DNA from 3 places in the Roseateles sp. DAIF2 genome. Region 3 is predicted to be linked to each of the others. Evidence: riboswitches for the same ligand, from Rfam matches in the RefSeq annotation. Region 3 holds a riboswitch; each other region holds the start of a gene.
The links. Region 3 has a riboswitch for cyclic di-GMP ahead of G8A07_RS03590 (EAL domain-containing protein). Riboswitches for the same ligand answer to the same signal wherever they lie in the genome.
Positions count from the first base shown of each region.

Region 1: it holds a riboswitch for cyclic di-GMP, as region 3 does, so the genes downstream of both, G8A07_RS02030 (S8 family serine peptidase) here and G8A07_RS03590 (EAL domain-containing protein) in region 3, are expected to answer to the same signal.
Region 2: it holds a riboswitch for cyclic di-GMP, as region 3 does, so the genes downstream of both, G8A07_RS28185 (methyl-accepting chemotaxis protein) here and G8A07_RS03590 (EAL domain-containing protein) in region 3, are expected to answer to the same signal.

Region 1 is NZ_CP049919.1:427,969-435,739, forward strand. It holds gene G8A07_RS02000 (phosphatase PAP2 family protein) at 1-84, shown strand, start outside; gene G8A07_RS02005 (zinc ribbon domain-containing protein) at 220-1,011, shown strand; gene G8A07_RS02010 (TAXI family TRAP transporter solute-binding subunit) at 1,011-2,051, shown strand; gene G8A07_RS02015 (LysR substrate-binding domain-containing protein) at 2,062-2,982, opposite strand; gene G8A07_RS02020 (hypothetical protein) at 3,126-3,356, shown strand; gene G8A07_RS02025 (S8 family serine peptidase) at 3,565-5,685, shown strand; cyclic di-GMP riboswitch class I at 6,033-6,120, shown strand; gene G8A07_RS02030 (S8 family serine peptidase) at 6,251-7,771, shown strand, end outside.
Region 2 is NZ_CP049919.1:4,783,038-4,790,808, forward strand. It holds gene G8A07_RS22015 (penicillin-binding protein 2) at 1-321, opposite strand, end outside; gene ftsL (cell division protein FtsL) at 318-605, opposite strand; gene rsmH (16S rRNA (cytosine(1402)-N(4))-methyltransferase RsmH) at 602-1,582, opposite strand; gene mraZ (division/cell wall cluster transcriptional repressor MraZ) at 1,584-2,012, opposite strand; gene G8A07_RS22035 (hypothetical protein) at 2,004-2,201, shown strand; gene G8A07_RS22040 (GAF domain-containing protein) at 2,375-2,965, opposite strand; gene G8A07_RS28185 (methyl-accepting chemotaxis protein) at 2,972-4,780, opposite strand; cyclic di-GMP riboswitch class I at 4,848-4,938, opposite strand; gene G8A07_RS22050 (Lrp/AsnC family transcriptional regulator) at 5,011-5,442, opposite strand; gene G8A07_RS22055 (ornithine cyclodeaminase) at 5,586-6,632, shown strand; gene G8A07_RS22060 (ATP-binding protein) at 6,803-7,771, shown strand, end outside.
Region 3 is NZ_CP049919.1:757,885-765,655, reverse strand. It holds gene G8A07_RS03590 (EAL domain-containing protein) at 1-2,761, opposite strand, end outside; cyclic di-GMP riboswitch class I at 2,916-3,018, opposite strand; gene G8A07_RS03585 (GDYXXLXY domain-containing protein) at 3,123-4,781, opposite strand; gene G8A07_RS03580 (DUF2157 domain-containing protein) at 4,778-5,767, opposite strand; gene G8A07_RS03575 (hypothetical protein) at 5,873-6,052, opposite strand; gene G8A07_RS03570 (GNAT family N-acetyltransferase) at 6,221-6,682, shown strand; gene sodC (superoxide dismutase family protein) at 6,757-7,317, shown strand; gene G8A07_RS03560 (hypothetical protein) at 7,357-7,497, opposite strand; gene G8A07_RS03555 (SlyX family protein) at 7,599-7,771, shown strand, end outside.

The DNA of each region.
Region 1 (7,771 bases), 330 kb from region 3:
TCGGCGCTGCTGTGCTGGCTCTCGGCCTGGGCCCTGGACGGGATGTGGCGCCTGCGCCGGCGGCCGCTCGCCGGCCAGTCCTGAATCGCTGCGCGCGTCACCGGTGTCAGGGACAGGTCTTGCCCCGCCCGGCCGGGCGGGTGGCGCCGGCCGGCGCGGCGCCATACACTGGTCTGGCAGCTCCAGGGGATCAGCATCGGATCCACCACGCCACCCCCGATGTCGCCGGACCAACCGCTGGCCAGGACCCTGGCCCGGCCGCCGAGCTTGTGTCCGTTTTGCGAGCATCGCAGCCCGCCGGGCTCGAAGTTCTGCAACGAATGCGGCGCGGCCCTGCACCTGCGGCCCTGCCCGCATTGCGGCGCGCTCAACGACATCACCCAGACCCGGCAATGCGCGCGTTGCAAGCAGGATCTCGGCCTGGTCGGCGAGCCGGCGCCCGAGCGCGCCGCCGAGGCGGCGGAGACGGCCGACTGGCAGGTCGCGGACGAGCGCCGCCATGCGCTGGTGTTCACGGCCACGCCCGCAACGGCGCCGCCCATGCTGCCGACCTTGCGGCGTTGGCCGCTGACCCTGGCCTTGGCCCTGCCGGCGCTGGGCGCGCTGCTGGCCTATCGCCTCTATGGCCCGGCCGCACCGCCACCGGCCGTTCGCCCCCCTCCTGCGCCGGCCGCATCTCAGCCCCTATCACCGCCGCCGCAAGCGGTCGTGCTCCCGGCGCTGGCGGCCTTGCCGCCACCCCTCGCGGCGTCCGAAGCGGCGGAAACCGTCGAGGACCACCTCCAGCGCGAGGCACCGTCCGGCGCCGGCTTGGTCGAGATCCGGCCCGTGGCAAAGCCGCGTCAGGCCGCGCCGGCGCATGGCCGCGACGCACCCCCACGCGCGGCGCGCAGTGCGCTGGCCGACGATCCGGCGCAGCGCCCGACGCCGCCGCCGGGGCCCTGCACCGATGCCGTCGCGGCGCTGGGCCTGTGCGCCGGCGATGCCGCCAACCCCTCGAGGAGACCGTGATGATGACGACAACGATCAAGATGCTGGTGGGCGCTGCCGTCGCGGCTGGCGGCCTGTTGCTCGCCTGCGGCGTTGGCCTTGCGGCCACGGTCGACTACAAGATCGTCACCGCCTCGGACAAGGGCACCTATTACGCGATCGGCAAGGACCTGGCGCGCTATGTCGCGCCCGGGGCCGACATCAATCTGGAGGTGCTGGCCACCTCGGGCTCGGCGGCCAATGTCAAGCTGCTGCGCTACGAGCCGGGCGTCAAGTTCGCGGTGGTGCAGGCCGATGTGTTCCAGGCCTTCGTCGACCGCTCCGGTGCCGGCAATGCCGAGGCCAGCGCGCTGATCCGGCCGCTGCGCGTGATCCTGCCGCTCTACAACACCGAGATCCACTACATCGTGCGCGCTGACTCGCCGCTGAACTATCTGCACGATCTGCGCGACGCCAAGATCAACGGCGGCCTGGTCGGCAGCGGTGCGGCGCTGATCACGCACACGCTCTACCGCATGATGTTCGGCGGCCCGATGCCCGACGCGCAGGCTAGCTTCCTCTCCAACGAGGAGGCCCTGGTCAAGCTGATCGGCGACAAGTCGGTCGACGTGGTGGTGGTCGCGGCCGGGCAGCCGGCGCCGCTGATCGCCAACATGAAGCCGGAGGCGCAGAAGTTCATCAAGCTGCTGAAGTTCGATCCCAACCATCCCTCGGCCAAGTTGCCGCTGGGCACCTACACGCCGGCCACCGTGTTCGCGCGCAGCTATCCGAACCTGCTGAGCGAGGACTTCACGACCATCTCGGTCGGCGCCTTCCTGGTCACCTACGACTACAACCTGAGGGGCACGGTGGAGAGCTTCCGCAGCTTCGGCCGCTCGCTGTGCCAGAACTTCGAGCGGCTGCAGGAGCATGGTCATCCCAAGTGGCGCGAGGTCAAGCTGGCCCTGCCCGAGCTGGGCTCGGGCTGGATCTACTACCCGCCCACCGCGCGCGAGCTGCGCGCCTGCACGCCGAAGAAGCGCTGCTCCAACGAGGAACGCATCCTCGGCCTGTGCAACTGAAGAAGGCGCGTCAGCCCGCCGGCGCCGCGCTCAGTTCCTCGCGCAGCCATTGCCGCAGCGCCACCAGCGGCGCCCAGTCCTCCAGCGCCGGCGGATAGGCCAGGTGATAGGGCTTGGCATGCCGGTAGCTGATGGTCAGCGGCGACAGGCGCTTGAGCCGGCCGTCGCGCAGCGCATCGGCCGCCAGGATCTCGCGCGCCAGCGCGATGCCCAGATCCTGCTCGGCCGCCTGCAGCAGCATCCCGGCGTCGTTGAAGACCGCCACCGGCGTGATGCGGCGGGTCACGCCGGCGGCCGCGAACCATTCGACCCAGGGCTCGTCGTCGCCCAGCAGCGGCTCGGCGCCAAAGCAGCTCTCATGCGGCTCGGCATGGGGGCGCCGGCCGGTCAGGCCCAGGCGCTTGGCCGCCGCTGGTGAACCGACCACCACCAGCGGCATCGAGATGCCGATCAGCACCTCGGACGCCAGCCCCGGCCAGGGGCCCGAGCCCTGGCGGATGCCGGCATGGAAGCCCTCGCGCGCCAGGTCGACCAACTGGGCCGAGGTGCTGATCTCCAGCACCAGGCCCGGATGCCGCTGGCGCCAGCGCTGCATGCGCGGCAGCAGCCAGCGCTGGGCGAAGGAGGGCAGCACCGACAGACGCAGGGTCTGCGCATCCAGCCCGGCCGCGTCGCCCGCCGCGGCGACGCCGCGCTCCAGTTCCGCCAGCGCCTTGTTGACGCTGGCCAGCAGGGCCTCGCCCGCGCCATTCAGCACCAGGCGGCGGCCGCGCCGCTCGAACAGCGGATGCCCCAGCTGGGTCTCCAGCGTCCGCAACTGATGGCTGACCGCGCTATGGGTCAGGTGCAGGCGCTCGGCCGCGGCGCGCAGGTTCTGCAGCTGCGCCACGACGCGGAAGGTCGGCAGGGTGTTCAGGGGCAGGCGGGACATGTGGCGTGGCGGCTTTGCTGGTTAGAAATTTCGACCAAATCGGCGAAAAACAATCAATTCCATTGTCCAGAGGCGGGCCCTATTCTGAACCCACTCGCCAAGCTTTTCCTTGCCCCTCTTGTCGGAACCCCTGGAGTCTCACCATGACCGCCTGTACCACCCCTTCCGTCGCGGCCCTTGCCTCGATCGACCCGGCCGGCCGCTCGTTCTGGCGCCAGCTGCTGGCCCGTCTGCTACCGCCACCGGCCGCGCCCGAACCGGTCGGCCTGCACGACCTGGATGCGCGCATGCGGCGCGACATCGGCTGGTGCGAGGAGACCGTGCCGATGCCCGAGTTAGGCGCCTCGGCGCGGCGCGGACTGGACTTCCTCTGAGCCGCGCGACGGCCTCCCCGCGGCACCCCCTCAGTCGGGCGGGCGGTGCTTGTCGTGCCGTGCGATTTGCGCACTAATTCACGCGAGAGGTCCGTCCACCAGGCAGCGATGCCGAACCGGCCGGACCTGTTTGTCGGGGAGCAAGACGAGGTCGATGCGCCGGGCGTGAGCAGAGAGTCGCCGGCCTTGTCCGTTTGGAGCCGTGACCATGGTCCTCACCGCCGTCGCGTTGGCCGCCAGCCTGTCGTCTTCCCAGGCCTGCACCTGGGATCCCGCCACCCAAGCCGCCTACGAGGGCGATGTCGCCAGCAGCGTCGAGCGCTTCCAGGACCTGCCGCCGGAGCAACGCAAGGCGCTGCGTCAGCGCATCGACCGGCTGCGCTTCGATGAGCTGGTCTGGATCGATCGCGACGGGGTACGCGGCGAGCAGCGCTACGGCGATACGCTCAGCGGCCTGCTGAGCGGCCGCGGCGTCTGCGACCGGCCTGACCGCTCGGCCCTGAAGGTCGCGGAGCCGGCGCTGGCCTTCTGCGAAGGGCGGCAGTGCATTTTGGTCACGCTGAACGGGCACCACAGCCTGCGGGTCGAGCGCACCGGCCTGTCGCCACGGGCCGGCGTGGATCCGGAGCTGGTGCTGAGCGCCTATCCTCCGGCCGCTGGTGAGCCGGTCTATGCCCCGGGCCGGCTGTTGGTACTGGCGCGGGCCGGGCTGTCGGACGTGGAGCTGGGCAAGGTCATGGGTCCGCATGGAGCGAAGGCGAGACGAATCGGCAAGAGCGACCTGCACGTGATCGAGCTGCCGGGGAACGCGTCGGAGCGAGCGGTGCAGGCGCTGCTGGCCAAGCACCCGCAGCTGCGCTTCGTGGAGCTGGACCGGCGCGTGGCCCCGGCGATGGCGGTCAACGACCCCTATGCCGGCAGCCAATGGCACCTGAGCAAGATCGGCGCGCAGACCGCCTGGGACAAGAGCCAGGGCGCGGGCGTGACGATCGCGATCCTGGACACCGGCATCAACGCCAGCCACCCCGACCTGGCCGCGCGCATGGTGCCGGGCTGGAACTTCTACGACAACAATGCCAACACCACCGATGTGCATGGCCATGGCACGGCCGTGGCCGGCGGCGCCGCGGCGACCTTGAACAACGGCGTGGGCGTGGCCGCGGTGGCCGGCGCGGCGCGGCTGATGCCGGTGCGCATCGCCGACGCGAACGCGTATGCCTACTGGAGCACGGTGGCGCAGGGCGTGACCTGGGCGGCCGACAACGGCGCGCGCATCGCCAACATCAGCTATGTCGGCGTGGCCGGCAGCGCGGCGGTGCAGAGCGCGGCCAATTACATGAAGAGCAAGGGCGGCCTGGTGATCGCGGCAGCGGGCAACAACGGCATCGAGGAAACCATCGCGCCGACCAGCTCGATGATCGTGGTGTCGGCCACCGACAGCGCCGATGCGCTGGCCAGCTTCTCCAGCTGGGGCAGCTTCGTCACCGTGTCGGCCCCGGGCAAGGACATCTGGACCACGACGCGCGACGGCGGCTACCAGGCCTGGTGGGGCACCTCGATGGCCAGCCCGGTCGTCTCCGGCGTGCTCGGCCTGATGATGGCGGCCAAACCCGCGCTGAGCGGCAGCCAGATCGAGAGCCTGCTCTACAGCACAGCCCAGGACCTGGGCGATGTGGGCCGCGACAAGAAGTTCGGCTATGGCCGCGTCAACGCCGCCGCCGCGGCGGTGACGGCCGTGCTGACCGCCGCCGCGCCCGACACCCAGGCGCCCAGCGTCGGCATCGCCGCGCCGCTGGGGCTGAGCAACGTCAACGGCCTGGTGGCGGTGGACGTGACGGCCAGCGACAACGTCGGCGTCAGCCGGGTCGAGCTGCGGGCCAACGGCCAGCTCGTCGCGACCGACACCACGGCGCCCTATGCCTTCAGCTGGGACTCCAGCAAGGTGGCCAACGGCAACGCCAACCTGGTGGCCTATGCCTATGACGCGGCCGGCAATGCGGGCAGCTCGGCGGCGGTGACGGTCAATGTGGCCAACATCGTGGTGGCCGACACGACCGCGCCGGTGGTGAGCATCCTGAACCCGGTCAATGGCAGCACGGTGTCGGGCACCTTGAGCATCAGCGTCTCGGCCAGCGACAACGCCGGGGCGGCGGGCCTGGTGCAGACCCTGGCGATCGACGGCAAGACCGTGGCGACGGGCAGCGGAGCGAGCCTGGCCTACAACTGGAACACGCGCAAGGCGGCGTTGGGGACGCACACCGTTACCGCCACCGCCAGGGATGCTGCCGGTAACAGCCGCAGCGTGTCGGTGCAGGTCACCATCCGCTGAGACCGCCGCCCGCGTGCATGCTGCACCCGAGGTGTGATCAGATGTAAGCGGCCGAGGCACCACGCCCGGCCGACTTTTCCCGAGGAAACGGGATGCTTGTCCGCGGAGGCTGAACCGCTGCGGCGCGCCCAACCGGCCGTTACAAGTCCGCCCTGGCCTTGTCAAGGGGCTGCCGATAATGCGGGCGTGGATGCCTGATGGATTGGCCTCTCAGCGATATTGGCGGCTCGCCCCGGAGCTTTTCGGGGTGGCAGCGGACCCGATGGCTACCGCCCGGTAGCCCATCCCGCTCGACAAGAAAGAGCCCCAGCGCCTGTGCAGTACGACAGGCCCCCGCAGCAGAGTTGTTCTGCAAAGGGCAAACCGCGCGAAAGCGCGGGACGCAAAGTCAACGGTCTAAAGGGCCTGTGGCCCCATGACGGCTGGACTGCCAGACACAACCCCGTGCATCGCGGATGCTTTCCCGCGTCCGATGCCGTCACGGCGTGCAATTCCCTTGCCGCCGCTGCCCCCGTCTGCGCAGACCGGCCCAAGAGGGTCCAGGTTCTACTCAGAAGGTTTGGGTATGAACTTCTCCTCTTTCTCCGCCGGTTCCTCCGCGCACCGGATCCTGCTGCAACGCGGCTCGCATCTCATGATCGCCATCGCCACGGGTCTGGCGAGCTGGGGCGTTTCGGCACAGACGGCCGAGCCAGAATTCGCCAAGGGGCGCCTGCTGGTGCAGGCCCGCGCGGGGCTGTCGGATATTGAGATGGAGAAGGTTGCCAAGGGCCATGGCGGGAAGGCACGACGAATCGGCAAGAGCGACCTGCACGTGATCGAGCTGCCGGGGAACGCGTCGGAGCGAGCGGTGCAGGCGCTGCTGGCCAAGCACCCGCAGCTGCGCTTCGTGGAGCTGGACCGGCGCGTGGCCCCGGCGATGGCGGTCAACGACCCCTATGCCGGCAGCCAATGGCACCTGAGCAAGATCGGCGCGCAGACCGCCTGGGACAAGAGCCAGGGCGCGGGCGTGACGATCGCGATCCTGGACACCGGCATCAACGCCAGCCACCCCGACCTGGCCGCGCGCATGGTGCCGGGCTGGAACTTCTACGACAACAATGCCAACACCACCGATGTGCATGGCCATGGCACGGCCGTGGCCGGCGGCGCCGCGGCGACCTTGAACAACGGCGTGGGCGTGGCCGCGGTGGCCGGCGCGGCGCGGCTGATGCCGGTGCGCATCGCCGACGCGAACGCGTATGCCTACTGGAGCACGGTGGCGCAGGGCGTGACCTGGGCGGCCGACAACGGCGCGCGCATCGCCAACATCAGCTATGTCGGCGTGGCCGGCAGCGCGGCGGTGCAGAGCGCGGCCAATTACATGAAGAGCAAGGGCGGCCTGGTGATCGCGGCAGCGGGCAACAACGGCATCGAGGAAACCATCGCGCCGACCAGCTCGATGATCGTGGTGTCGGCCACCGACAGCGCCGATGCGCTGGCCAGCTTCTCCAGCTGGGGCAGCTTCGTCACCGTGTCGGCCCCGGGCAAGGACATCTGGACCACGACGCGCGACGGCGGCTACCAGGCCTGGTGGGGCACCTCGATGGCCAGCCCGGTCGTCTCCGGCGTGCTCGGCCTGATGATGGCGGCCAAACCCGCGCTGAGCGGCAGCCAGATCGAGAGCCTGCTCTACAGCACAGCCCAGGACCTGGGCGATGTGGGCCGCGACAAGAAGTTCGGCTATGGCCGCGTCAACGCCGCCGCGGCGGTGACGGCCGTGCTGACCGCCGCCGCGCCCGACACCCAGGCGCCCAGCGTCGGCATCGCCGCGCCGCTGGGGCTGAGCAACGTCAACGGCCTGGTGGCGGTGGACGTGACGGCCAGCGACAACGTCGGCGTCAGCCGGGTCGAGCTGCGGGCCAACGGCCAGCTCGTCGCGACCGACACCACGGCGCCCTATGCCTTCAGCTGGGACTCCAGCAAGGTGGCCAACGGCAACGCCAACCTGGTGGCCTATGCCTATGACGCGGCCGGCAATGCGGGCAGCTCGGCGGCGGTGACGGTCAATGTGGCCAACATCGTGGTGGCCGACACGACCGCGCCG
Region 2 (7,771 bases), 2.0 Mb from region 3:
GATCGAGGGCACCGCGACGCTGGTGGCCAGCACCTGGCCCTTGCGGTCGATGATGCGGCCGCGGCTGGCCGGCAGCTCCATCGTGTGGGCGTAGCGGGCCTCGCCCTGGCGCTGGTAGAAATCGTTGCCGATCACCTGCACATAGACCGCGCGGCCCAGCAGGCCGATGAAGCCCAGCCCCACCAGCGCGACCAGGAAGCGCGAACGCCAGGGCGGCGTCTTCGAGGCCAGCAGCGGGCTGCTCGAATAGCTGACGCTGCGCGCGCTGACCGCGGCGCGATGCGCGGACTTGGCGCCGGACTGGCCGAACCATTTCTTCACGGTGCGACCCCCGAGGCCGCGCGGCTCAGCTCGACCTGCTGGGTCACCGCCGGGCCGATCACGCGCATGTGCAGACGCTCGCGCGCGACCTGCTCGACGCGCAGATTGGTGGCCTGGGCCTGGCGCTCGGCCAGCAGGCGCTGATGGTCGGCGTCCAGGCGGCGCGATTCGGACTGCGCGCGATCCAGCTCGGTGAACAGGCGGCGCGACTCATAGGCGCTCTTGATCAGCACCATGCCGCTGGCCAGCACCGCGATCAGCAGCAGCAGGTTGATGCGGCTCATCGACCCGGCTCCTCGGGCAGCGGCGCCTCGGTGCGCTCGGCCACGCGCAGGATCGCCGAGCGCGAGCGGCCATTGGCGCGCACCTCGGTCTCGCTGGGCTTGATGCGCGCCAGCGCCTTCAGCGCCAGCGGCTTCGGCGCCGCGAAGGGCGCACGGCGGTCGTAGACCTCCTTGCTGTGCGCACCGATGAAGTTCTTGACGATGCGGTCTTCCAGCGAATGGAAGCTGATCACCGCCAGGCGGCCGCCGGGCGCCAGCAGGCGCAGCGCCGCATTCAGCCCCTGTTCGAGCTCTTCAAGCTCGGCATTGACGTGAATCCGAAGCGCTTGAAATGTGCGCGTTGCAGGGTCCTGGCCCGGTTCGCGGGTTTTGACCGCGCCAGCCACGACTTTGGAAAGCTCATCGGTTGTTCGAACAGGACTCCCGCCCGTCCGGCGAGCAACAAGCGCCTTTGCAATCTGTGCAGCAAACCGTTCTTCCCCATAGTTGCGTATCACCTCCGCAATCTGGCGCTCATCGGCGCGGGCCAGGAAATCCGCGGCGCTTTCGCCGCGCGTCGTGTCCATGCGCATGTCCAGCGGTCCGCTGAAGCGGAAGCTGAAACCGCGCGCCGGGTTGTCGATCTGGGGGCTGGAGACGCCCAGATCCAGCATCACGCCATCCACCTGCGGCACGCCGAGCCGGGTCAGCTCCTCGCGCATCGCGGCAAAGGGCGCGTGGCAAATGGAAAAACGCGGGTCCGAGACCCGCGTATCGCCCGAGGTGGCCGCCGTGATCGCCTCGGGGTCGCGGTCGATCGCGACCAGCCTCCCCGCCGGTCCGAGCTTTTGCAGCAGCAGGCGCGAATGGCCGCCGCGGCCGAAGGTGCCGTCGACGTACAGGCCGTCCGGGCGGGTCAGCACGGCATCCACGGTCTCGTGCAGCAGCACCGTGGTGTGGGTGAAAGCGGGGGTATTGGGGTCTTGCGGCGCGCTCATATCAGAAGCTGAAGTCCTTCAGCGCATCCGGCAGTTCGGACTGCATCACCTGGGCCTCGTGCGCCGCATAGCGGGCCGCGTCCCAGAGCTCGAAGTGGCTGCCCATGCCCAGCAGCATCACGTCCTTGTTCAGACCGGCGGCGGCGCGCAGCTCGGGCGAGACCAGCACGCGCGCGGCGCTGTCGATCTCGACATCCTGGGCATTGCCGAGGAAGACGCGCTTCCAGCCGGCGGCCGACATCGGCAGCGCGGCGATGCGGTCACGGAAGGTTTCCCAGGCCGGACGCGGGAACACCATCAGGCAGCCCTCGGGATGCTTGGTGAGCGTCAGCTGGCCGGCGCAGAGTTCCTGCAGGGTCTCGCGATGGCGTGTTGGGACGGCCATCCGCCCCTTGGCATCCATTGCCAAGGCCGACGCCCCTTGAAACACGAAATTCGCCACAGCGACCCACTAAATTGCACTTTTCACCACTTTAACGATCGAAGCCTCGTCGGTCAAGGTGAAAACGGAAAAATCTCCAATGAAATCAAGCACTTAGAACCCGTTGTTACAGCGATGGTGCGAGCAAAAATCGTTCAAAAAGAAGGACTTGCAGATTGCTCTGCAAGTGCTGGATGAACTTGGGAGGGACATTTCGCGCCAGCATCGAAAAACGATGAAACCCGGCGAAACCGCGATGAATACTGTGTAAACAACCAGTCGAGGTGCGGGCCATTGAGGCATGGCGGTGGCCCGAGGCCGTGGCCGGGCGGATGCCGCGATTGTCGCGCCGGACGGGCGCGATCGGGGCCTCAGCGTAGGCCGCGGCCCGGCGGCAGCGTGAGCGGATCGGCCACGAAGGCGGCCTGGCGCAGCTCGTCGGGAATCGCGCGCGCGACCTGCAGGCTGACCATGCGCCCGAAGCGCAGCAGCGCGGCGATCTCGGCGGGCAGCCAGGCGCGCGGCAGCTCGGCCTGCTCGCAGCACAGCACGCCGTAGAGCCGGCCGTTGACGTCGAAGCTGACGTCCAGCAGCGCGCGCACGCGCTGCGCATCGAGATAGGCCGCGCGCAGCGGCGCCAGCGCGGGCTCGCGCACGCAGTCCTCGCAGGCGAACACGCCCTCCCGGGCGAGTTTCGCGAAGTAGGCGCCGTACTGCGCCTGATCCAGTTCGGCGCCGAGCAGCGCGTTGTCGCCGCCCCGCCCCACGCTTGCGCGGCACACCAGGCGCAGGTCGCCGGGTTGGCCGCTGAAGCGCCACAGGCTGGTGCGCGAACAATCGAACTGCTCGCGCAGCAGGGCCAGCATCGCCAGGCGGTAGGCCTGGCGCTTGAGCTGCCCGTCCGCCAGCGCCAGACCCAGGCGGCGCAGGCGCTCCAGGGTGGATGGTCCGCCGGCGCTCACGATGGTTCAGCCGGCCGGCTGGCTCAGGCGGAAGCCGGCGACGATGTCGGCCAGCTTGTTGGCCTGGTCGCGCAGGCTCTCGGCGGCCGCGGCCGATTCCTCCACCAGCGAGGCGTTCTGCTGGGTCATCTGGTCGAGCTGGGCCACCGCGGTGTTGACCTGGTCGATGCCCTGGCTCTGCTCGCGAGTCGCGCCGCTGATCTCGGCCATGATCGCGGTGACGCGCTGCACGCTGGCGACGATCTCGTCCATCGTCGAGCCGGCCTGCGCCACCAAGGCCGTGCCGCCCTCGACCTGCTCGACGCTGGCGCCGATCAGGCCCTTGATCTCCTTGGCCGCCTCGGCGCTGCGCTGCGCCAGCGCCCGCACCTCGCCGGCCACGACCGCGAAACCGCGGCCCTGCTCGCCGGCGCGTGCGGCTTCCACCGCCGCATTCAGCGCCAGGATGTTGGTCTGGAAGGCGATGCCGTCGATGGTGCCGATGATGTCGTTGATGCGCCGGCTGGCATGCTGGATCTGCTCCATCGTCGTCACCACCCGGGACACCACCTGGCCGCCCTGGCGCGCGACATGGGCGGCGCTGTCGGCCAGCTGGTTGGCGCTGGCGGCCGAATCGGCGCTCTGGCGCACGGTGCCGGTCAGTTCCTCCATCGAGCTGGCGGTCTGCTGCAGATTGCTGGCGGTCTCCTCGGTGCGCTGGCTCAGGTCCTGGTTGCCGACCGCGATCTGGCGCGCCGCCACCGCCATCGACTGGCTGGTCGCACGCACGTCCAGCATCACATGCTCGATCTTGCCGACGAAGAGATTGAAGGCGCGTGCGATGTCGGCGATCTCGTCGCGGCCCTCGGCGTCCAGGCGCTGGGTCAGGTCACCGGTGCCGGAGGCGATCTGGTCCATCGCGCCGCGCACCCGGCCCAGGCCCTTCAGCAGCACGCCGATCGCCAGCGCCGACAGCGCCGCGGCCACCGCCGCCACCGCCACCAGCGAGACGCCGGCCGTCGCCAGCAGGCTGGACAGCGCGGCCAGCGCCTCGTCCTGTTCGGCCGCGGCCAGCAGGGTCCAGTCGGTGCCCGGCACCGGCGTGGCCTTGACGAAGAAATGGCGCTCGCGCACCTCGACCTCGGCCAGCTCGCGGCCGTTGGCGCGCGCCAGCAGCTCGGGCGTGAAGCCGGCCGACAGCTCGGCCACCGGCTTCAGAGTCAGGGCGGCATCGGGATGGGCGATGATCTTGCCGTCCTTGGCCAGCAGGAAGGCGAAGCCGCTCTCGGTCGGCTTGATGCTTTTGAGCGTCGCGATCACATCGTCCAGCGCCACGTCGGCGCCGGCCACCGCGCGGGTCGCGCCCCCGGCCTTGATCGCGCTGGCGAAGCTGACCACCAGCTTCTTGCTGGAGGAGGCGATATAGGGCGCGGTCAGCACCGGCGCGTCGGCGCCCTCGGCCAGCTTGTACCAGGGGCGCACGGTGGGGTCGTAGTCGGCCGGACGCTGGCGGTCCGGCACCGAGATCATGCGCTTGTCGGCATGGCCGATGAAGGCCAGGTCGAGCCGGCCGGACTTCAGCGCCTGCTCCAGCGCCGCTTGCGGTGCATCCAGCGCGGCGGCCGGGGCCAGCGCCGCGACGATATCCTTCTGCGCCTTGACCCAGCCCGCCATCGTGCCGGCGTGGGCCTCGCCCAGGTCGCTCAGCTGCGCCAGCACCTGGCGGCGCGCATGGGCGCTGACGCTCAGATAGCTGGCCAGGGTGGCGACGCCGATCGCGGCGATCACGATCAGCATACAGATCGCGATCAGGCGGCTCTTGATGGTTGTCAGCATGGCGGGCGGTCTTTCCTGGGGCGGGACGGAGACGCGAAGCCGGCTGCGGACGACCGGCGACGGCCGGTGCGGCAACCCCGCTGTCCTGGTCCCGGGTCGGGAAGGTAGACCGGAGGCTTTGCGACCCCGCCTTTCGAACGGGTGTGCGATAGAAGCGCGGCATTGTATGCAGATCGCACCAATGAGGGCGGGTTTACCCTCTCGGGTTCAACCCGAGCCCGTGACGGGCATCACACCTTGTAGGTCGACAGCAGGATGCTGGTCTCGGTATTGGCGATGCCCTCGATCAGGCGCACGCCGCTGAGCACCCGGTCGAACTCCTCCAGCGTGTCGGCGCGCAGCTCGGCCACCAGGTCCCAGCGGCCGTTGGTGCTGTGCAGGGCCGCGACGTTCGGGTGGCCGCGCAGCTCGCGCAGCACCTCGGCGGTGCGGTTGCCCTCCACCGCCACATTCATCAGCGCGCGGATGCGCTGGGCCTCGGCCGCGGGCTTGAGCCGCACGCTGTAGCCGACGATCACACCCTCGCGCTCCAGGCGCGCGATGCGGTTCTGCACCGTCGCCCGCGCCACCCGCAGCTGGCGCGCCAGCGCGACAACCGAGAGCCGCGCGTTGTCGCGCAGCAGCGCGATCAACTCGCGGTCGGTGTCGTCGATATTAGACATAGTGATTTGAATCGCCTGGCGTTTTGCAAAGTTAACACAACATATTGAACGCTTTGCCAGCTATTTATTAGCCATGCTCCCGACCAGAATTTGCGCAAAGGACGGCCAGCACGACGCCAAGAGCCGCCCCGTCGGAGATGTTCATGACCCGCTTCATCGATGTACCCGCCCTGACCCAGCTGCTGCAGCGCAAGGGCGTGGCGCCGCTGATGGCCGAGCTGGCCGAGGCCCTGCGCGAGGACTTCCTGCGCTGGGAGGAGTTCGACAAGACCGCCCGCGTGGCCAGCCATTCGCCGGTCGGCGTGATCGAGCTGATGCCGGTCGCCGACACCCGGCATTACGCCTTCAAGTACGTCAATGGCCATCCGATCAACACCAGCCGCGGGCTCTACACCGTGATGGCCTTCGGCGTGCTGGCCGAGGTGGCCAGCGGCTATCCGCTGCTGTCCGAGCTGACCCTGACCACCGCGCTGCGCACCGCCGCCACCTCGGCGCTGGCGGCTCGGACCTTGGCGCGGCCCGACTCGCGCCGCATGGCCCTGATCGGCAACGGCGCGCAAAGCGAGTTCCAGACCCTGGCCTTCCACAACCAGCTGGGCATCGAGGAGATCGTCGCCTACGACATCGACGCGGCCGCGACCGACAAGCTGCAGCGCAATCTGGCCGCCTACCCCGGCCTGCGCATCCGCCGCGCCGGCTCGGTGGCCGAGGCGGTGCGCGGTGCCGACATCGTGACCACGGTGACGGCCGACAAGACCCGCGCCACCATCCTGACACCCGAGATGATCGAACCGGGCATGCATATCAACGCGGTCGGCGGCGACTGCCCCGGCAAGACCGAGCTGCATGCCGAGCTGCTGCGCGCCGCGCGCATCTTCGTCGAGTACGAGCCGCAGACCCGCATCGAGGGCGACATCCAGCAGCTCGCGCCCGACCATCCGGTCACCGAGCTGTGGCGCGTGCTGGCCGGCCAGGCCGAGGGGCGCCAGAGCCGCGAGCAGGTCACGGTGTTCGACTCGGTGGGCTTCGCGCTGGAGGACTATTCGGCGCTGCGCCTGGTCTACCGCCTGGCGCTGGAGCTGGGCATCGGCCAGGAGGTCGAGCTGGTGCCGCCGGCCGATGATCCGAAGGACCTGTTCCGCCACACCGGCTCGGCGCACCGCCGCGCCCAGCTGCGCCGCGCGGCCTGAGGCCGCCGGACGGGTCCGGCGCGGGTCATTTGCCGGACTTTGGTCACCCAGATCTCGGTTTCCCCCCGGAAGCCGGGGGTACAGTCGGACGCATTCCTACGCCCAGGACGCCGTCCGAGGTCATATTGAGCCGCAGAAACGCCTCCAGCTCGCTGTTTGTCGCGCTCGCGATGGGCGCCAGCATTGGCCTGCTGCTGCCTGCGCTGATCATCGGCGGGCTGTGGATCGGCCTGCGCGAGCCGCAGCAGGTCGAACAGGCCCAGCAGGCCGAGCTGCAGGCCAAGCTGGACGTGCTGGCCTCCAGCCTGCCCGAGCTGCTGTGGAACCTGGACCAGGTGGCCGCCCGCGAGGTGGTGGCCGCGATCATGAAATCGCCCGAGGTGGTGCGCGTGCGCGTCAGCGACGCCTCGCAGGGTGTGCCCTTCATCGAGATGCGCTATCCGGAGCGCCAGAAGGGCCGCCTGTTCCAGGGTGAGCGCGAGATCTACCGCGGCAGCGCCAAGATCGGCCATATCCAGATCGACCTGGACGACCACCTGGCCAGCGCCGCGCTGGCGCGCCAGCGCTGGCTCTACGGTCTGACGGTGGGCGGCCAATTGCTGATCTCGCTGCTGCTGATCCTGATGCTGTTGAATTCACGGCTGCTGCGCCCGCTGCGCGAGCTCAGCGGCTTCGCCAACGACCTGGCCGAGGGCCGCTTCTCGGCCGCCTTGGGCCGCCAGCGCGGCGACGAGATCGGCCGGCTGGGCGGCCATCTGGAACATATGCGCGACGCGCTGCAGCAGCAGTTCGAGTCGCAGCGCGACCTGATCAACCGCCTGCGCGGCATGGCCGAGACCGTGCCAGGCGTGGTGTTCCAGCTGCGCATGAAGAGCGGCGGCCAGTTCTCCTTTGCCTATGTCAGCGAGGCGGTGCGCGACTATCTGCAGATCTCGCCGGCCGAGCTGGCCGAGCAGGCCGACGCCTGGTTCGAGCGGCTGCATGCCGAGGACCGTGCCCTGGTGCGCGATTCGCTGATGGCCTCGGCCCGGCACCTGACGCCCTGGCAGCAGGAGTTCCGCACCCATCATGCCGACGGCAGCGAGCGCTGGCTCTATGGCAACGCGATCGCGCAGCTGGAGGACGGCCCGGAGAGCGGT
Region 3 (7,771 bases):
AGCCGACGCCGCAGGCCTGCAGCGCGTTCATCTTCGCGATCACGCCCTCGACATCCTCCATCAAGAGGCTCTCGGTCAGCTCCAGCTTCAGGCGCTGCGAGGGCGCGCCGCTGCGGTCCAGCGCGCGCTGCACCTGGGTGACGAAATCGGCCTGCTGGAACTGGCGCGCCGAGACATTGATCGACAGGTTCAGCCGCGCCATATCCGGCTGCACCGACCATTCGGCCAGCTGGCGGCAGGCCTCGTCCAGCACCCATTGGCCCAGCGGCAGGATCAGCCCGCTCTGCTCGGCCGCGGCGATGAACTCCAGCGGCGGCACCAGGCCGCGCTGCGGATGCTGCCAGCGCAGCAACGCCTCGGCGCCGGTCAGCGCGCCATGCTCGTCGACCTGGGCCTGGTAGAACAGGCGGAACTCGCCGCGCTGCAGGCCGCGGCGGATCTCGGCGTCCAGCCGCGCGCGCTCGCTGGCGGCGCTCTGCATCGCCGGGTCGAAGAAGCGGATCGCGTTGCGGCCCGCGGCCTTGCTCTGGTACATCGCCAGGTCGGCCTGCTTCATCACATCGTCCAGGCCCAGCGAGCCGGGGCCGAACAGCGCGATGCCGATGCTGGCGGTGCTGTGGTGCTCCAGGCCCGGCAGCTCGTAGGGCTGGGTCAGCTTCTTCAGCAGCTTGACGCCCACCGCCTCGGCCTCGGCCGCGGCGCAGGGACCGGCCTCGCTGAGCTCGTCCAGGATGATCACGAACTCGTCGCCGCCCAGGCGCGCCACCGTGTCGCTCTTGCGCACGCAGGGCAGCAGCCGGCCCGCCACCTGCTTGAGCAGCAGGTCGCCGAGGTCATGGCCCTGGGTGTCGTTGAGGGTCTTGAAATTGTCCAGGTCGATCAGCAGCAGCGCGCCATGGCGCTGGCCGCGCTGCGCCGCCGCCAGCGCGCGCTGCAGCCGGTCCAGCAGCAGGCGGCGGTTCGGCAGGCCGGTCAGCGGGTCGTAGAAGGCCAGGCGCTCGATCTCGGCCTCGGCCGCCTTGCGCTCGGTGATGTCGCTGAACAGGCCCACGCAATGGCTCAGCTCGCCCTGCGCATCGCGCACCGCCGACAGGGTCAGCCATTGCGGATAGATCTCGCCGTTCTTGCGCCGGCTCAGGATCTCGCCCTGCCAGCGGCCCTGGCGCGCCACCAGCGCGGCGATCTCCTCGATGTACTCGGGCGCATAGCGGCCGGAGCTGAGCAGGCGCGGCGTGTTGCCCAGCGCCTCCTCGGCCGAGAAGCCGGTGATCAGGCTGAAGGCCTTGTTGACGCGCAGGATGCGGCGCTCGGCATCGGTGATGAACATGCCCTCCTGCGCCTCGAAGGCGGTGGCCGCCAGGCGCAGCTCCAGCTCGGTGGCCTTGCGCGCGCTGATGTTGCTGCCGGTGCCGCGGTAGCCCTGGAAGGCGCCGTCCTCGTCGAACAGCGGCAGGCCGCTGATCTGGATCCAGCGCCGCTCGCCGTCCGGCAGGCTCAGGTCGAACTCGAACTGGCGGATCGGGCGGCGTCGCTCCAGGTCCTGCAGATGGGCGGCCCAGGCGGGATCGCTCTCGTGCTCCGGCAGCAGCTCGCACGTCGTGCGGCCCAGCAGGGATGCCGGCGCGCGGCCGGTCACATGCTCGACATTGGGAGAGACATAGCTGAAGCGCAGCCGCTCATCCAGCTCCCAGAACCACCAATCGCCGGCCGCGGTGGCGAAGTCGTGAAAGCGCTGCTCGTTGGCGCGCAGCGCGCGGTCGGCGCGCGACAGGGTGCGCGCCACATGGCGCACGCGCCAGTACAGGCCGGCGAACAGCGCCAGCCCCAGCACGCCGCACAGACCGCCGATCCAGCCCCAGCGCCGCGTCGCCGCGGCGCGGCTGGCGCTGATGTCGTCCAGGAGGGCCAGCGAGGCCAGCGCGCGGCCCTGGCGGTCGTGCACGGTCATCAGGCTGGCCAGCCAGCTGCGCTCGTCGCGCCGGTCGCCGGTGAGCTCCAGCACGCCGGGATCCTCGCCGCCGCCGGCCAGCTCCTGCCAGGGCTCCAGCAGGCCGCTCGGCAGCGCCGGCAGGCTGTTGTGCAGCAGGGCCAGTTGCGCATGCTCGTCCCATTGCCCGGCCAGGCCCAGCAGCTGCTTGCCGCGCGCAAAGTCGCGCTCCTTGCCATGGCGCTTGTGCACCGCGGCCACCACCTCCAGCGACAGCAGGTCGCCCAGGCGGCGCGCGAACCAGCCGAGCTCGGTGCCCAGCTCCAGATAGCCGATCAGCTGGCCGTCGACCCGCCAGGGCGAGACATGGCGCAGCACCGGCACGCCGGTGCTCGCCATCTCCCAGCCCTCGGCAGGCGCATCCAGCCGCGCCGCCTCGGCCAGCACCGGGCGCAGCACCAGCTCGCCGCCCCCGGCCTCGGGGTCGAGCAGTTGCAGCAGCGTGCGCTGCTGCGGCGTGATGAAGGCGACATGGCTGATGCCCGACTCGCGCCGCATCGCGCCGTACTCGCCGCGCGCCGCGAGCAGCAGGGCCGCGCGGTCGCCGGCGCGCATCGCGCGCTGCAGCGCCGGGTTCTCGCGCGCCTGCTGGGCCAGCCAGCGCAGGCGGCGCGCCTCGTCGTCGGCCAGGCGCAGCCACAGGCTCTGGGCCTGGCGCCGGATCTCGTTGCCCTGCTGCTGCTCGCTGCGCTGCTGCTGCTGGCGCGCCGACAGGCCCAGCAGCAGCGCGATCGCCAGCAGCACCAGCAGCACCGGCGCCAGGATCTGGCGCATCAGGTGGCGGCCGCTGAAACGCCGCGGCCGCGCCGTTGCCGGCTGCGGGGCGGGGAGCGAAAACGTCGGGGATCCGTTCATGGGCGGCCGGGCGGCACGGACGAACGGAAAAGGCGGGGTGGCGCATGCGGCAGGCGACCGGCCGATGCCGGAAGCTGGCAACCCCGCTGTCATGGCCGCGCGCTTTGAAAAAACGCGGGCGTTAGACCGGTGGCTTTGCGACCCCGCTTTTCAGACCGGGTGTGCCGAGTAGGTTCTTTGTTCTACATCGAGGCGCGGATACTACCCGTTACAGACTCGGCCGGTTCGGCGCCAGGCGCGCCTTTACATGTGCGCGCCGGCCGCCGCCAAGAATTCACGTTCAGGGCCGAATAGGGTGCAGGCTCGAATCGGCCATGCCGACCAGCAGCGCGCGGCCGTCGGGCAGCACGCGGAACTCGCCGAACTTCGCGGCCTCGAAGGCGGCGGCCTGCCCCTCCTCGAAGAACCAGGCATCGCTGACCAGCACCCAGCGCCCGTCCTTGGGCGTCAACTCCAGCAGCAGCTCGCCCTCGGCCAGCGGCTGGCCCGGCGCCTGCAGACGCATGCCGGTGGCGACGCCGCGCGGGTCCAGCCGCGCGGCTAGCAGCGGGCGCTGTGCGCCCGGCAGGCGCAGCAGCTCCTCGCCCTCCAGCCGGCCGGGCAGCGCGAAGTTCAGACGCATGAAGTCGCCCTGCATCAGCGAGCGCGGATCCACCGGCGCCAGCGAAACGAACACCGGCCGGCCGTCGCGGATCAGCGTCTCCTTCTGCCAGATCGCGCCGTTGGCCACCGCCAGCACCAGCAGCGCGCCGCCGCCCAGCAGCCAGCGTGCGGCGCCGGGGGCGGGGTCGGGTCTTGCCGCCGCCTCGGCCGGTCGGCGCGCCAGCCAGGCCAGCAGGCCCAGCAGCGCGCCGAGGCCGACCAGCAGCAGCGCCTTCTGCCCCAGGGTCCAGTCCAGCTGGTAGTAGAAGCCGCCGATGATCCAGGCCGCCGCGACGCCGGCCGCCGCCGCCAGGCGCCAGCGCTGGGTGGTCGCCAGCAGAGCCAGCGCGAACAGGGTGGCGCCCAAGCCGGGCAGCAGGAAGGCCAGCGCCGCCAGCGCGGCGGCCAGGCCCAGCAGCATCGGCCGCCGGCAGCCCGGCCAGCGCCGCCACAGCAGCCAGGCCGCCGCCAGGGCCAGCGCCAGCGAGCAGCCATGCAGCAGCAGCGGCGCCAGCATTTCACTGCGCGTCAGCGCGCTGCCGATCGCCAGCAGCAGCGAGCCGGTGCCGCCCTGCCCGCCGGCGAAGCCGCCGACCAGGAAGCTCATGCCGGACATCGCGCACAGCGCCGCCAGGCAGGCCAGCAGCCAGCCGGCCGCGAACTGCTCCAGCGGCGCGGCCCAGCGCAGCCACGGGCCGGCCAGTGCATGGCGCTGCTGCCAGGTCAGCGCCGCGGCCCACAGGCCCAGCAGCAGCTGCGGCGTCAGCCAGAAGAACAGGAAGCGGATCAGGTCGGCGATGGAATGCCGCCATTCCAGCGGCAGCAGCAGGAAGCCCGTCAGCCCCGCCGCGCTCGCGCCCAGCAGCACGCGCAGCCAGGGCCGCTCCAGCCAGCGCGCCAGCACCAGGGTCAGGACCAGCAGCGGCAGGGCCGCCAGCCGCCCCGGCAGATCGCGGAACGCGGCGAAAGCCAGCAGGCCCGCGCCCAGCAGCAGCAGCGGCAACACCAGCTGCTCGACGAAGACCGGCAGGTCGCGCCGGCGCAGCGCCAGCACGCCGCCGACCAGCAGGACCGTGCCGACCAGATAGCTGCCCGGCCCGCGATCCAGCCAGGCATAGCCGACCAGCGCCAGCAGCAGACCCAGCAGCGGCAGCGCCGCGATCCAGGCGCCGCAGGCGATCAGCAGCAGCACCGGCCAGGGCCGATGCTGGCCGGCCTCGTCCGTGGCCAGGCGGGTATCGGCCGGCAGCAGGCCCTCGGCCGCCGCGGCGCGCAGCCAGTCCGATGCGGGCCTCATGCCTGGACCTCCGCGCGACGCGCCAGCTTCAGGATCAGGGTCACCGAACCCGCCAGCAGGCCGGCGGCGAACAGGCTCAGCAGCAGGAACTCGCCGATCGGGTCGCCTCCTCCGCTGCGCCCATGGAAGAACAGCAGCCGCGTCAAGCCCGCGACCAGCAGCGCGTCCAGGCCCAGGGCCACCGCGCTGAGCCCGAACACGTCGAAGCCGCGCCGCGTCGCCAGGCCCGCCGCGGCCAGCGCCAGGAACAGCAGGCCCAGGCCGTACTGCGGCGCGATGCGCACATGGAACAGCCCGCCCACCGCGGCCAGCGACAGCGCGATCACCGCGAACAGCGCCACCAGGCGCAGCGACCACAGGCCCGCGCCGGTGAAGCGCCGCAGCGGCGCGGCCAGCGCGGCGCCCAGGGCCAGCATCGCGCCGAAGCCCAGCAGGTGCACGCGCAGATCGCCCGGCTCGACGCGCCAGCTGCGGCCGGTGTGGGTCTGGGTCCAGAGCGTGATCGCCAGCAGCGCCACCAGGGCCCAGGGCGCCCACAGCAGGTCGGAGCGCACGGCCAAGGCCAGCGGCAGACCCAGCGCCGCCCACAGCGCGAACAGCTGCCAGGCATCGGCGCCGGTCTGGTAGGTCTGGCCGAAATAGGCGAACAGCGCGCCGGTCGCGATGAAGGCCAGCAGGGCCAGCGGTGCGCGCGCCGCCGGACGCAGCGCCGCGGCCAGGCACAGCAGCAGGATCAGCCCCTGCAGCAGGCCAAAGCGCGCGAAGCGCCCCAGCTCGGCCCAATTGGCCGCCACCCACATCACCAACCCGAGCCCGCCCAGCGCCGCGGCCAGCACCGCCACCAGGCGCGGCAGCCAGCGCCGCAGGCCGGGCGGCTCCTCGTGCAGGCCGGCCAGCTGCTGCAGGCGCAGCGCCGCGGCGGGCGAAAGTTGATGACGGGCGCTGAGCTCGAACAGGTGATAACGCAGATCCATGGTGGACATCATGCCGTGGCTTCCTGGGCAAACAATGAGGCACACCCGCACCCAAGCCTCCCTCCGACGGGGGACCGGCGCGCGGTGGCCAGGATGTGGGGGCTAGGGGAGAAGGGCTCAGAGCAGCGCGAAGGCGAAGCCCAGCAGCGCGGTGCACAGCGGCAGCAGGCCCAGCAGCGCCTCGACGCGGCGGCCGCTCAGCCAGCCGGGCGTGGCGGCCGGCTCCAGCAGGAACTGCAGATCCTCGGCGAAGGCTTCGCTGCGGTAGGGCGGCTCGGGCGTTGGCTGCTGGGTCATGGCGGGCTCCTGGGAGGGCGGTCTGTGCTGCTACTGCTTCATCACGGCATGGCGCAACTGTCGCGGCCCGCCGTCGCAGCCGCATTTCCGGCCTGTCAGGCCTTTGTTTCGTTTGTTAAAGATGACGGGCGGCCCAGGGCTGGCATGCCCCTTGCCTACACTGCCGCCATGCAGATCCGACTCGAATCGCCCGCCCAGCCCGACATCGCCCAGTTGATCGCCGAGCTCGACGCCTACCAGCACGAGCTCTACCCGCCCGAGAGCGTCTACGCGCTGGACCTGAACGCGCTGCAGGCCGAGCGGGTGCGCTTCGCGGTGGTGCGCGATGCGGCCGGCCGCGCGCTGGGCTGCGGCGCGGTCGTGCTGGGCCAGGACTTTGCCGAGATCAAGCGCATGTATGTGCATCCCGACGCCCGCGGGCAAGGCCTGGCACGCCGGCTGCTGGCGCGGCTGGAGGACGAGGCGCAGGCGGCCGGCAGCCCCGCGCTGATGTTGGAGACCGGCCCCTACCAGACCGAGGCCCTGGCCCTGTACGAGGCCTGCGGCTTCGCGCGCCGCGGCCCCTTCGGCGACTACCGCGACGATCCCTACAGCGTCTTCATGCACAAGCCGCTGGCGTCCCACGCCTGAGGGACGGCCGGGCGCGGCGGCCCCGTCCAGAATGGTGCGCTCGTCATCGAGCAATCTTTCTGGAGTACCCCACCATGACCCGTCGTCGCCATCCTCATCTCCTCGCCGCCCTGCTGGCCACCGCCGCGGTGAGCACCCTCGCCTGCCTGCCGGCGCGGGCCGCGGAGGAGCGCAGCGTCACCTTGCGCGTCGTCACCGCGGACGGCGAGGGTGCCAGCATCGGCACGGTGCGCCTGGTCGAGACGCCCTATGGCCTGGCCTTCTACCCGGCGCTGCAGGGCCTGGCGCTGGGCCTGCATGGCTTTCATGTGCATGAGAAGCCCTCCTGCGCCAGCGCCGAACAGAACGGCGCGCGCGTGCCGGCGCTCGCGGCCGGCGGCCACCTGGACCCGGCCGGCAGCAAGAAGCATGGCGAGCCGTGGGCCGACGACGTCCACCTGGGCGACCTGCCGCCGCTCTATGTGGCGGCCGACGGCAGCGCGCGCCAGCCGGTGCTGGCGCCGCGCCTGAAGAAGCTGGCCGAGGTGCGCCAGCGCTCCCTGATGGTGCACGCCGGCGGCGACAACCATGCCGACCATCCGGCGCCGCTGGGCGGTGGCGGGGCGCGTGTCGCCTGCGGGGTGATCGGCGACTGAACCAGAAGCCCTGGCCGCCGCCGCCCGCTTGTCTGTTTGCTAACCGATCAAGCGGAAGATGCCGTAGAGAGACAAGGCCCCGGTGGCGACCAGCAGGGTGGTTTTCAGGGCGCGGCCGGCCACCAGGGCACCGACCAGGCTGCAAGCCAGGATGGCCGCGAGGACGTAGATCATTTTCATGGCGCGGATGCTAGAGGCCGCGCCGCCGCCCGCCGGCGAGCGGGCGTGGATTCCGTCACGCACGCAGCCCGTTGCGTGCTCTGCTGTTGTCCAATACGCCCATGGACGACATCGCCAACCCACCACATCAGCAGCAGCTGCTGGAGCAGCGCATCACCGAGCTGGAGATCAAGGCCAGCTTCGCCGAGGACCTGGTCGACCACCTGAACGAGATCGTGGCCCGCCAGCAGCAGCAGATCGAACTGCTGGCCAGGCAGTTGCAGGAACTCAAGCA